DNA from 3 places in the Dokdonella koreensis DS-123 genome. Region 2 is predicted to be linked to each of the others. Evidence: riboswitches for the same ligand, from Rfam matches in the RefSeq annotation. Region 2 holds a riboswitch; each other region holds the start of a gene.
What was found. Region 2 has a riboswitch for cobalamin ahead of I596_RS02065 (ribonucleoside-diphosphate reductase subunit alpha). Riboswitches for the same ligand answer to the same signal wherever they lie in the genome.
Positions count from the first base shown of each region.

Region 1: linked by a shared signal. The riboswitch ahead of I596_RS04705 (CoA-acylating methylmalonate-semialdehyde dehydrogenase) and the one ahead of I596_RS02065 (ribonucleoside-diphosphate reductase subunit alpha) in region 2 are both predicted to bind cobalamin.
Region 3: linked by a shared signal. The riboswitch ahead of I596_RS11405 (TonB-dependent receptor domain-containing protein) and the one ahead of I596_RS02065 (ribonucleoside-diphosphate reductase subunit alpha) in region 2 are both predicted to bind cobalamin.

Region 1 covers NZ_CP015249.1:1,202,740-1,206,009, reverse strand. Annotated here, with positions in the region: gene I596_RS04705 (CoA-acylating methylmalonate-semialdehyde dehydrogenase) at 1-1,277, opposite strand, end outside; cobalamin riboswitch at 1,383-1,589, opposite strand; gene I596_RS04700 (CPXCG motif-containing cysteine-rich protein) at 1,899-2,087, opposite strand; gene hemW (radical SAM family heme chaperone HemW) at 2,080-3,258, opposite strand.
Region 2 covers NZ_CP015249.1:539,352-542,621, reverse strand. Annotated here, with positions in the region: gene I596_RS02070 (hypothetical protein) at 33-1,463, shown strand; cobalamin riboswitch at 1,560-1,772, shown strand; gene I596_RS02065 (ribonucleoside-diphosphate reductase subunit alpha) at 1,970-3,270, shown strand, end outside.
Region 3 covers NZ_CP015249.1:2,807,400-2,810,669, forward strand. Annotated here, with positions in the region: gene I596_RS11405 (TonB-dependent receptor domain-containing protein) at 1-1,377, opposite strand, end outside; cobalamin riboswitch at 1,503-1,724, opposite strand; gene I596_RS11410 (hypothetical protein) at 1,953-2,903, opposite strand; gene I596_RS11415 (DNA topoisomerase IB) at 3,099-3,270, opposite strand, start outside.

The DNA of each region.
Region 1 (3,270 bases), 660 kb from region 2:
TGGGTGAAGATCGCCGTGCCGTTGCCGTTGGGATTGGCGTTGACGAGCGCGATGGCCTCCTCGAGCGTGTCGGCCGCGAGCAGCACCAGCACCGGGCCGAAGATCTCCTCGTCGTAGATGCGCATGCCCGGCTTCGCGCCGGAGAAGATCGTCGGGCCGACGAAGTTGCCGCGCTCGTAGCCGGGCACCTCGGGCCTGCGGCCGTCGAGTTCCAGCGTCGCGCCCTCGTCCACGCCCGCGGCGATCAGGCCTTCCACGCGCTCGCGCGCGGCGCAGGAAATCACCGGACCGACGTCGGTGCCGGGTTCCACGCCGGCATTGACCTTGAGCGTCCGGGCCTTGGCGACCAGATCGGGAATCCAGGCCCGCGCCGCGCCGACCAGCACCGCGGTGGAGGCCGCCATGCAGCGCTGCCCGGCCGCGCCGAACGCGGCACCGGCCAGGGCGTTGAGGGTCTGTTCCTTGTTGGCGTCGGGCAGCACTACGGCGTGGTTCTTCGCGCCCATCATGCACTGCACGCGCTTGCCGGCCTGCGAGGCGCGCCGGTAGACGTGCGTGCCCACGCGGGTGGAACCGACGAAGGACACTGCCTTGACGTCGGGGTGGTCGCACAGCGCGTTGACGACCGCCTCGCCGCCGTGCACGACGTTGAGCACGCCGGGCGGGATGCCCGCCTCCAGCGCCAGCTCGACCAGGCGCATCGTCACCAGCGGGTCCTGCTCGGACGGCTTGAGCACGAAGGTGTTGCCGGTGGCGATCGCCATCGGGAACATCCACAGCGGGATCATCGCCGGGAAGTTGAACGGCGTGATGCCGGCGCACACGCCCAGCGGCTGCAGCAGCGTGTAGGTGTCCACGCCGCCGGCGACGTTGTTGGCGAACTCGCCGAGCTGCAGGTTGCCGATCGCCGCGGCATGCTCGACGACCTCCAGGCCGCGGAACACGTCGCCCTCGGCGTCGGCCAGCGTCTTGCCCTGCTCGGCGGTCAGGATCGCCGCCAGTTCCTGCAGGTGCGCGCGGATCAGCTGCTGGTACTTCAGGAAGATGCGCGCCCGCGCGCCGATCGGCGTCCGGCGCCAGCTGGCGAAGGCCGCCTGGGCCGCGCCGATCGCGGCGTCGACCTCGTCCGCGGTCGCGAACGGCACGCGTGCGAGTACGGCCTGCGTGGCCGGATCGACCACGTCGCGGAACTCGAGCGAACGGGATGGGACGAATCGGCCGCCGATCAGCAGCTCGACGACGGGGACGGCCGTGGCGGCCGGGCTGGTAGCGTTCATCAGGTTGTGCTCCGTATCGCTCACCCGCGAAGGCGGATGCGAGGAGCACGGACGGGCACGGCACGCGGACGGCAGCTTCAGCCCGTCCGGTTGCCCACCGCATCCGAGGACGAAAGATCCCAGGCCGGTATCCGGGCTTGCGAGCGATGCGGAACGCATCGGCCGATCGCCTTCCCACGCCCGAAGGCGCAGTGGCATTTCGATCGGCCTTGACTCGCTTACCGTTGCGGGGGCAGCGCCGGATTCACACCGGCTTCCCGTTCAACCCTGCGGCGGCAATCGCCGCGGGGCACCTGAGACCGGGGCAGTGTATGCGCTGGCGCGCGACAGCGGCAAGCGGCAGCGGGCGGGACGCTAGGGCGTGTCATCAATCCCCCGGCAGGTCGCGTTGGCCCTGGAAAGTCGTCAGGGGGTGGTGTGTGGCGCCGCGCCTGACTGGCCGTCAGGTCAAGCCGCGCAACGCACGCTGGCGGCTTTCCAGGGCCAACCCGTAGGGCCGCTCTTGCGTGCGCCCGGGACTGCGTCATCGCTCGGGCGTGGACCCACGTCCACTTCCTCCCTCTTCCTTGGCCCGGACGCACGCAAGAACGGCGCGGCCTACCGAGGGATTGATGACACGCCCTAGTCCCGGTCGGTCCGCGTGCCGACCTCGATCAGCTCGCCGTCGTCGCCGATCCGCACCTGCACCTCGATCGGCCGGCAGCATACCGCGCAGTCCTCGACGTAGGCCTGCGAGCCGGCGGAACGATCGATCGTCGTTTCGAAGCCCTCCCCACAGTAAGGGCAGTGGATCACCACGGCTTCAAGCATGGTCGCGCTCCGGCAGGAACAGGGCGATGACATCGTTGAGGAAGCGCTGGCCGTCCACACTGGTGCGCAGCAGGCCCGGCGCGTCGTCGAACCAGCCACGCTGGTGCGCGGCGGCCAGCGGCGCCGCGAGCACCGCCGGCGCAAGCCCGGTGCGCTCGGCGAACTCGCCAGCCGGAACGCCGTCGATCAGGCGCAGCGCGTTCATCATGTACTCGAACGGCAGGTCGGCTGCCACGATCACAGCATCGCCGACGATCCGGCGCGGCGTCGCGGCGTGCTCCAGATATGCACGCGGCGTGCGCTGCTTGGCGCGGCGCCGGACCGTGCCGGCTGCCGCGTCGGTCAGCTTGCCGTGCGCACCGGCACCGATGCCCAGGTAGTCGCCGAAGTGCCAGTAGTTGAGGTTGTGCGCGGCGCGCCGGCCGCCCTGCGCATAGGCCGACACCTCGTACTGCACGTAGCCGGCCTCGGCCAGCCGCTGCTGGCAGTGCTCCTGCATGTCCCAGGCGCTGTCGCTATCGGGCAGCGGCGGCGGTCGCGCCGCGAACAGCGTGTTCGGCTCCAGCGTCAGCTGGTAGTGCGAGACGTGCGGCGGCGCCAGCGCGATCGCCCGGTCGACGTCGGCCCGCGCGCCGGCGAGGTCCTGCTGCGGCAGCGCGTACATGAGGTCGATGTTGATGTTGTCGATGCCGGCCGCACGCGCCTCGCCGATCGCGCGCTCCGCATCGGCCGCGCTGTGGATGCGGCCGAGCCGGTGCAGCATCGCGTCGTCGAAGCTCTGCACGCCGAAGCTGATGCGGTTGACGCCGGCCGCGCGATAGCCGTCGAAGCGGCCGTGCTCGACCGTGCCCGGATTGGTTTCCAGCGTCACTTCGGCGCCGGGCGCCAGGGACAGCCGCGCGGCGACACCGTCGAGGATGCGCCCGATCGCCGCCGGCGCGAACAGGCTCGGCGTGCCGCCGCCGAAGAAGATGCTGGCCAGTGGCCGACCGGGCACGGCAGCACCGAAATCGGCCAGGTCGCGGTCCAGGTCGGCCAGCAGGGCGTCGACGTAGGCCTCCTGCGGGATGCCCTCGCGCACGGCGTGCGAGTTGAAGTCGCAGTAGGGGCACTTCTTCACGCACCACGGGATGTGGACGTAGAGCGAGAGCGGTGGAGCGGTCAGCGGCATCGGGAGCGGGCG
Region 2 (3,270 bases):
GCGACGCCGATCCCACCCGAGGAGTCTTCCCGATGAAACACCTGATTCTCGCCGGCAGCCTGGGACTCGTGCTGTCGGGCCCGTCGACCGTCCACGCCGGCAAGGCCGCCCTCTTCCACGACAGCATCGCGCTCGCGCCCGGCGACCTCGAGGTGCGGGTCGCCGGCGCGGCGGTCCGCGGCGACGGCAGCTGGGTCACGCTCGGCGCGCGGCTCGACGAGACCCTGCACGAGGCGCTGTACCTGGTCGCGCGCGATCGCGACGGCGCCCGGCTGGCCGCCCGCGCCCTGCCCAGCAACGCCGGACACGCCCAGGTACCGCAATCGCTGGTCGCCCTCGGCGACGGCGACGTCCTCGCCGCCAGCCTCGAATACGACGATTCGGCCGGACCGCGGCGCTTGTTCGTGACGCGCCTGGATGCAGACCTGCTGCCGGTCTGGAGCGTGCGCCTGAACCTGCCGCAGGCCTCGTTCGAGTCCGTGCGCCTCAAGACACCCGCCTCCCCGGGCAGTGCCGTGCGGGTGCTCGGCGAGGTGCAGCGATCGGTCGACGGCGTGTTCGGTACCGGCGACGGCCTGCTGGCGACGATCGACCCGGCCGACGGCAGCGTGCTGTCCGCCTATACGCTCGGCACCGCCGACCAGGAGCGCGTGGTCGACTGGCAGACCGGCGACGACGGCCACGACGTGCTGCTGCTGGAGACGGCGCGGCGGACCGGCCCGGTCAGCGTCGAGAGCGGCGACGGCCTGGTCAGCATCAGCAAAGGCGGCACGCTGCGCGGCGCCCGCCTGATCGGCCACCCGGGCAGCGCCGGGATCCGCGCCCGTGCGCTGGCGCTGCTGCCGCACCCCGACGGCGGCTGGGTGATCACCGGCCGCCGTACCGCGTTCGGCCCCAACTTCTTCTACCTCCAGCGCGTCGGCGCCGACCTGGCTCCGGCGCCGGCGCGCGTGCTGGTGCCGTTCTTCAACGCCATCGACAGCGCCGTCCACGACGGCAGCGTCTGGCTCTACGGCGAAGCCAACGGCGAGGCGCAGCACACCGGCACCGTGCTGATGCGCCTGGACGCGGACCTGGCGCTGCGCGGCCAGCGCCGCTACCTGACCGACAACGGCAGCTTCCCGAGCGGCGCGATCGCCGTGGCCGGCGGCCGGGCCCTGCTGGCGCTCGGCGCCAGCCGCAGCGGCGAGAAGGTCTTCGTCTTCGAGACCGTCCATACGGTCGACCTCGCCACCGCGGGTGCCGGCCTGGTCTGCGGCGAGGACCACTACGCCGGCTTCACGCCGACCACGGACACCCCCGTCGAGCTGGCCGGATGGGCGCCCGAGCTGCGGCCGCTGCCGGACCTGGTGGCCAACCCGATGCCGGCCCTGGCCGAACCGCTCGCGGTGGCCGCGGTGGGCCTGTGCCTGGCCGCGGAAGACGCCCTGTTCCGCGACGGTTTCGAGCCGCCGCCGCGCTGACCGGCACCGGATGCCGGCAAACCCGCGCCCCGCGCGGCCTCCGCAAAAAGCAAGATGCGAGGCACAAAATAATCGGTTGACATGCACCGGCGACCACAATAGCTTGTGTTCGTCGGTGCCCGCCGGACCTAACGGTCCAGCCGGCTTAATAGGGAATCCGGTGCGAGACCGGAGCTGCCCCGCAGCGGTAAGTGGAAACGAAATCCGCGTTCAGCACTGGTCCGTCGGGACTGGGAAGCGGCGGAAACTAGGCGAGCCGGAAGGCCCACGTCCACAAGCCCGAAGACCTGCCGACACGTTGGATGGCTGCGACTGCCGTCGCGTCCCTTGAGACGCCGGACGCCGATCGTCAGCCCGCCGGCGCGGGTGGCCGCCTCCGCGGGGAGGATGCGTCACGAGACGGGACGCCCGACCGCGTGCCGTCGGTGACGTTTCCGTTCCCGGTGGCCAACCCGATCGTTCCTGCGCGGAGGAGCAGGTCGCCCGACAGGCTACGGAGGAAACCCATGCACCCCCTGGATATGCGCCCCGCATCCGCGGATGCCGACACCCCATCTCCCGTTGTCGCCACGCCCGCCAAGGCCGACGGCGCCAACAAGAACGATTTCGCGCTGACCCCGCCGCACAGCCCGGCGCAGATGCGCGTGACCAAGCGCAACGGCTCGACCGAGGTCGTGGACGTCGGCAAGATCGTGCGCGCGGTGACGCGCACCGCCGAGGGCCTGCATGCGGTCGACCCGATGCGCGTGGCGCTCAAGACGATCGGCGGCCTCTACGACGGCGCCAGCACGCGCGAGCTCGACGAACTCTCGATCCGCACCGCCGCCGCGCTCACCGCCGAGGAGCCCGAGTACGGCTTCCTCGCCGGCCGCCTGCTGTCGGCCTACATCGACAAGGAGGTCGCCGGCCAGGAGATCCAGTCGTTCTCCCAGTCGGTCGCCCGCGGCGCCGAGGTCGGCGTCATCAACGACGCCCTGCGCGACTTCGTCGCGCTGAACGCGCGCAAGTTCAACGACGCGATCGACCCGCTGGCCACGCGCCGCTTCGAGTACTTCGGCCTGCGCACGGTCTACGACCGCTACCTGCTGCGCCATCCGCAGCTGCGCAAGGTCCTGGAGACGCCGCAGTACTTCTTCATGCGCATCGCCTGCGCGCTCGGCGGCGGCGACATCGGCGAGACGCTGGAGCTGTACCGGCTGATGTCCTCGCTGGAGTACATCCCGAGCTCGCCGACGCTGTTCAACGCCGGCACCGCGCACCAGCAGCTGTCCTCGTGCTTTCTGCTCGACTCGCCGGGCGATTCGCTGGAAAGCATCTACGACAAGTACGCCGACGTCGCCAAGCTGTCCAAGTTCGCCGGCGGCATCGGGCTCTCGTACTCGCGCGTGCGCTCGCGCGGCTCGCTGATCCGCGGCACCAACGGCCACTCCAACGGCCTGGTGCCGTGGCTCAAGACGCTCGACGCCTCGGTGGCGGCGGTCAACCAGGGCGGCAAGCGCAAGGGCGCGGCCTGCGTCTACCTGGAGACCTGGCACGCCGACATCGAGGAATTCCTCGAGCTGCGCGACAACACCGGCGACGAGGCGCGCCGCACGCACAACCTGAACCTGGCCAACTGGGTGCCGGACGAGTTCATGCGGCGCGTCGAGCGCGACGCGGACTGGTCGCTGTTCGACCCGAAGATCGTGCCGCACTTCGTCGACACCTGGGGCGAGGCGTTCGACCAGGCCTACCGCCAGGCCGAGGCCGACGGCCTGGCCGTCAAGACGATCAAGGCGCGCGAGCTCTACTCGCGCATGCTGCGCAC
Region 3 (3,270 bases), 2.2 Mb from region 2:
CGGACCGGTGAAGCTGATCAGGTTGCGCACCTTGGTCGAGTACAGGCTGGCCTTGAAGCGGTGCTGCTCGGCCGGCGAGAACTCGATGCCCAGCTCGGTGCTGCGCGACTTCTCCGGATTCAGGTCCGGGTTGCCGGCGTACATGCCGCCGAAGCCCGGCGAGTACTGCTCGTTCAGCGTCGGCCCGCGGAAACCCTGGCCGTAGCTGAGGTAGGCGCGCAGCCGCTCGGTGAAGCGCCAGCCGATCGCCGCCGAGCCGGTGGTGGCGTCGCCGAACACGCTGTTGTCGTCCTGCCGCAGCGAGACCTCGCTGTCGAACCGCCCGAATCCGCCCTGCCAGCCGGCATAGACGCCGGTGTTGTCGCGGCTCTTCTTGTAGCTCGGCAACCCGCTGAAGGTGTCGCGGCTCTCGCCCTGCTCGTGCAGGTAGTCGATGCCCGCGACCAGGCTCTGCGTTTCGGCCAGCGCGTAGCTGGCCTGCCAGCCGGCCGTCTCGCGGCGGGTCCGGAACAGCGTGAAATAGGCCGGTGTCTCGTAGTCCTCGCGCGCGCTGCCGAGGGTGAGCGCATGCTGCCAGCGCTCGCCCAGCCGGCCGCCGAGCGACACGCGGGCGGCCTGCTCGGTGAAATCGGAACTGCCGCCGGCGAAGTCCACCTCGCCCTGGCTGCGCAGCAGGACCGCGTCGAGCGTCTGCGTGCCGATCTGCACGTCGCCCTGCGCGGCCAGGTGCTGGTTCTCCATGCCGTGGTCCTTCGGCTCGTAGGCGAAGCCGTCGCGGTTCTGGCTCGGGAAACCCTCGTAGTCGCGCGCACCCACCTGCACGCTGAAGCCGCCGCGATCGCCGCGGCCGCCGACGCCGACCGCCGCATTGGCGTCGCCGTAGGTGCCGTAGCCGAGTGACACCCGCGGCCCTTCGAGCTTGCGCGTGAAGATCTGCACGACGCCGCCGATCGCATCGGAGCCCCAGTAGCTCGCACGCGGCCCCCGCACGATCTCGATGCGCTCGACCGCTCCCAGCGGCAGCGTCTCCCAGGTGAAGACGCCAGTGCCCAGCGCGGCGACACGGATGCCGTCGACCAGCACCAGCACGTGGTTGTTGTTGGTGCCGCGCAGGAACACCGAGGTCTGGCTGCCCGGTCCGCCGGTCCGCGCGATGTCCACGCCCGCCTCCAGGCGCAGCAGGTCGCTGACGTCGCGAGCGACGCTGGCGTCGATGTCCTCGCGCGTGATGACGCTGACGTCGGCAAGGGTGGCGTCGACCGTGCGCGCGATGCGCGAGGCGGTGACGATGACTTCCGGTTGGGTCTCCATCTCGGCCCATGCCGGGCCGGCGAGCCCGGCCAGTACGGCCAGGGACACAGGGGTGATACGCAGCATCGGTGATTCCTCCCGCAACGCGCAGATGCAAAAAGCCAGGATCGCGGGGGAGCAGCGACAAGCCGGGCCGGCGCACGGCCGCCCGAGCCCGCCCGTTGCCCGCCGCAACGCTGGAGCCGGGGACGGCGAGCGTCCCGCATCGGGCCGGTCTCCGGACTCGCAAGCGATGCCGTGGCATCGGCCGGCCCGCCTTCCCGCGCATCGCGCAGTGGCGTCTGGACCGGCGGAACTTGCTTACCGTTGCGGGGGCAGCACCGGAATTGCCGGCACGTGCGTTTGCACGGCCAGGCGCACCGGTTTCCCGTTTCATCCCGCGGTGGCGGGACACCCAAAGCGGGGCGGAGTGTAGTGGCGCCCCCCTGTGCGCCGCAACAATCACCGGAACATCCCCTCTAGGCGACGGCACCGCGCGGGTGCCGTCGCGGCCGCACGCCGGGCGCCCGCGGAACACGCGCGGCGTCCGGCCGGCGCAGCGGCGTGGACCCGGACCACGCGGCGCGCGATGCCGGTTTCCGGGCCACGCAGGATGGGCCGCCGCGACCGCGAAGGGAGCCGTCAACCGGACCGGCGACGTCTCACCGGTCCGGTTCGAAGTCGCCGGCGAAGATGCGCTCGCGCAGCAGCCCGACGTCGGCGAGCACGGCCCGATCCAGCGCCGAGAGGTCATAGCGCGTTCCGCGGTAGAAGACGACGCCGTTCATCAGCTGGTCGATCAGGCCGCCGGCGCCGCGCAGCACGGCGTCCGCCGACGGCGGCGCGTCGATCGACATCGGCAACCCGCACGCCGCAATCGGCACCGGCGCACCACCGGCCCAGCGCACCGGGGCCGGCACGGCCGCTGGCCGGCCGGTCCGCAGCACCGGGTTGGCCCAGTGCGTGTTGTTACCGGTGGTCAGGTCGGGCGCCACGCCCCAGGCCTGCGTCGCCGCCGGGCCGGCGAACAGCGTCGGCGCGCCCGGCATCATCCAGCGATCGAACGTGGACCAGTAGGTGGCCGGCGGTTGGCCGGTGGTGAGGTCGGCCCAGCCGTTGTAGGCCAGCACGTGGCCGAGCTCGTGCAGCGCGACGCTGAAGGCATCGGTGCGGTTGGCCGGCACCGGCGCGATGCGCAGGACTGGGTCCGGATCGAACCACAGCTCGTTGCGCAGGTAGTTGAGGCCGAACGTCACGATGCCGTCGGCGTCGGCGCCGTTCACGTCGACACCGGTGCGCAGCTTGTGTGCCGCCCCCTGCTCGAACGTGTCGCGCCCGCCGAAGACGCCGACGAAGGCCGTGGCGGCACTGGCGCCGTTGGCGGTAGGGACATCGGCGATCGCCACGCGGATCGCGATCGTGACCGGCGCGGTCGCGCCGAGCGCCTGCGACCAGCGCCGCCCGGCTTCCCGCAGGTGGGTGGCGACCGCGGCCCGCTCCGCCGGCTGCAGTACATCGGCACTGGGGTCGAACGTGATGTCGAAGGTGGCTTGCGCCGCCGCCGGGCCGGTGGCCGCGGCCACCAGCGCGAACAGTATCGGGACACGGTGCATGGACGATTCCCCCCAAGGAAACCCGGAACGGCCGGCGTGAACCGGACCTGGCACGTCGAACACGTCGTGGCGGCCGGCCGGCACGGCGGTCCGGCGGCACCGGCCCCCGGATGTCCGCGGGCCACGACGCGATCTTCCTGTCCTGCCTCAGGCGCAGAACGGCGGCGCGATGACGCACGGCACCGCGCGGCGAGATCAGCGCGCGCGCCGCCGCGGCGTTCCGCTCGGCCGCCCTCCGACACCCGGGCGGTCGCGCAGCACCCGCAGGGCCAGCCCTTCCAGCCGGCGCGGGCCGCCGCTGCCGTGCTGGCTCGCCAGCCGGTGCAGGCGGCCCCTGCGCCAGACGTCGAACACCCGCGGATCGATA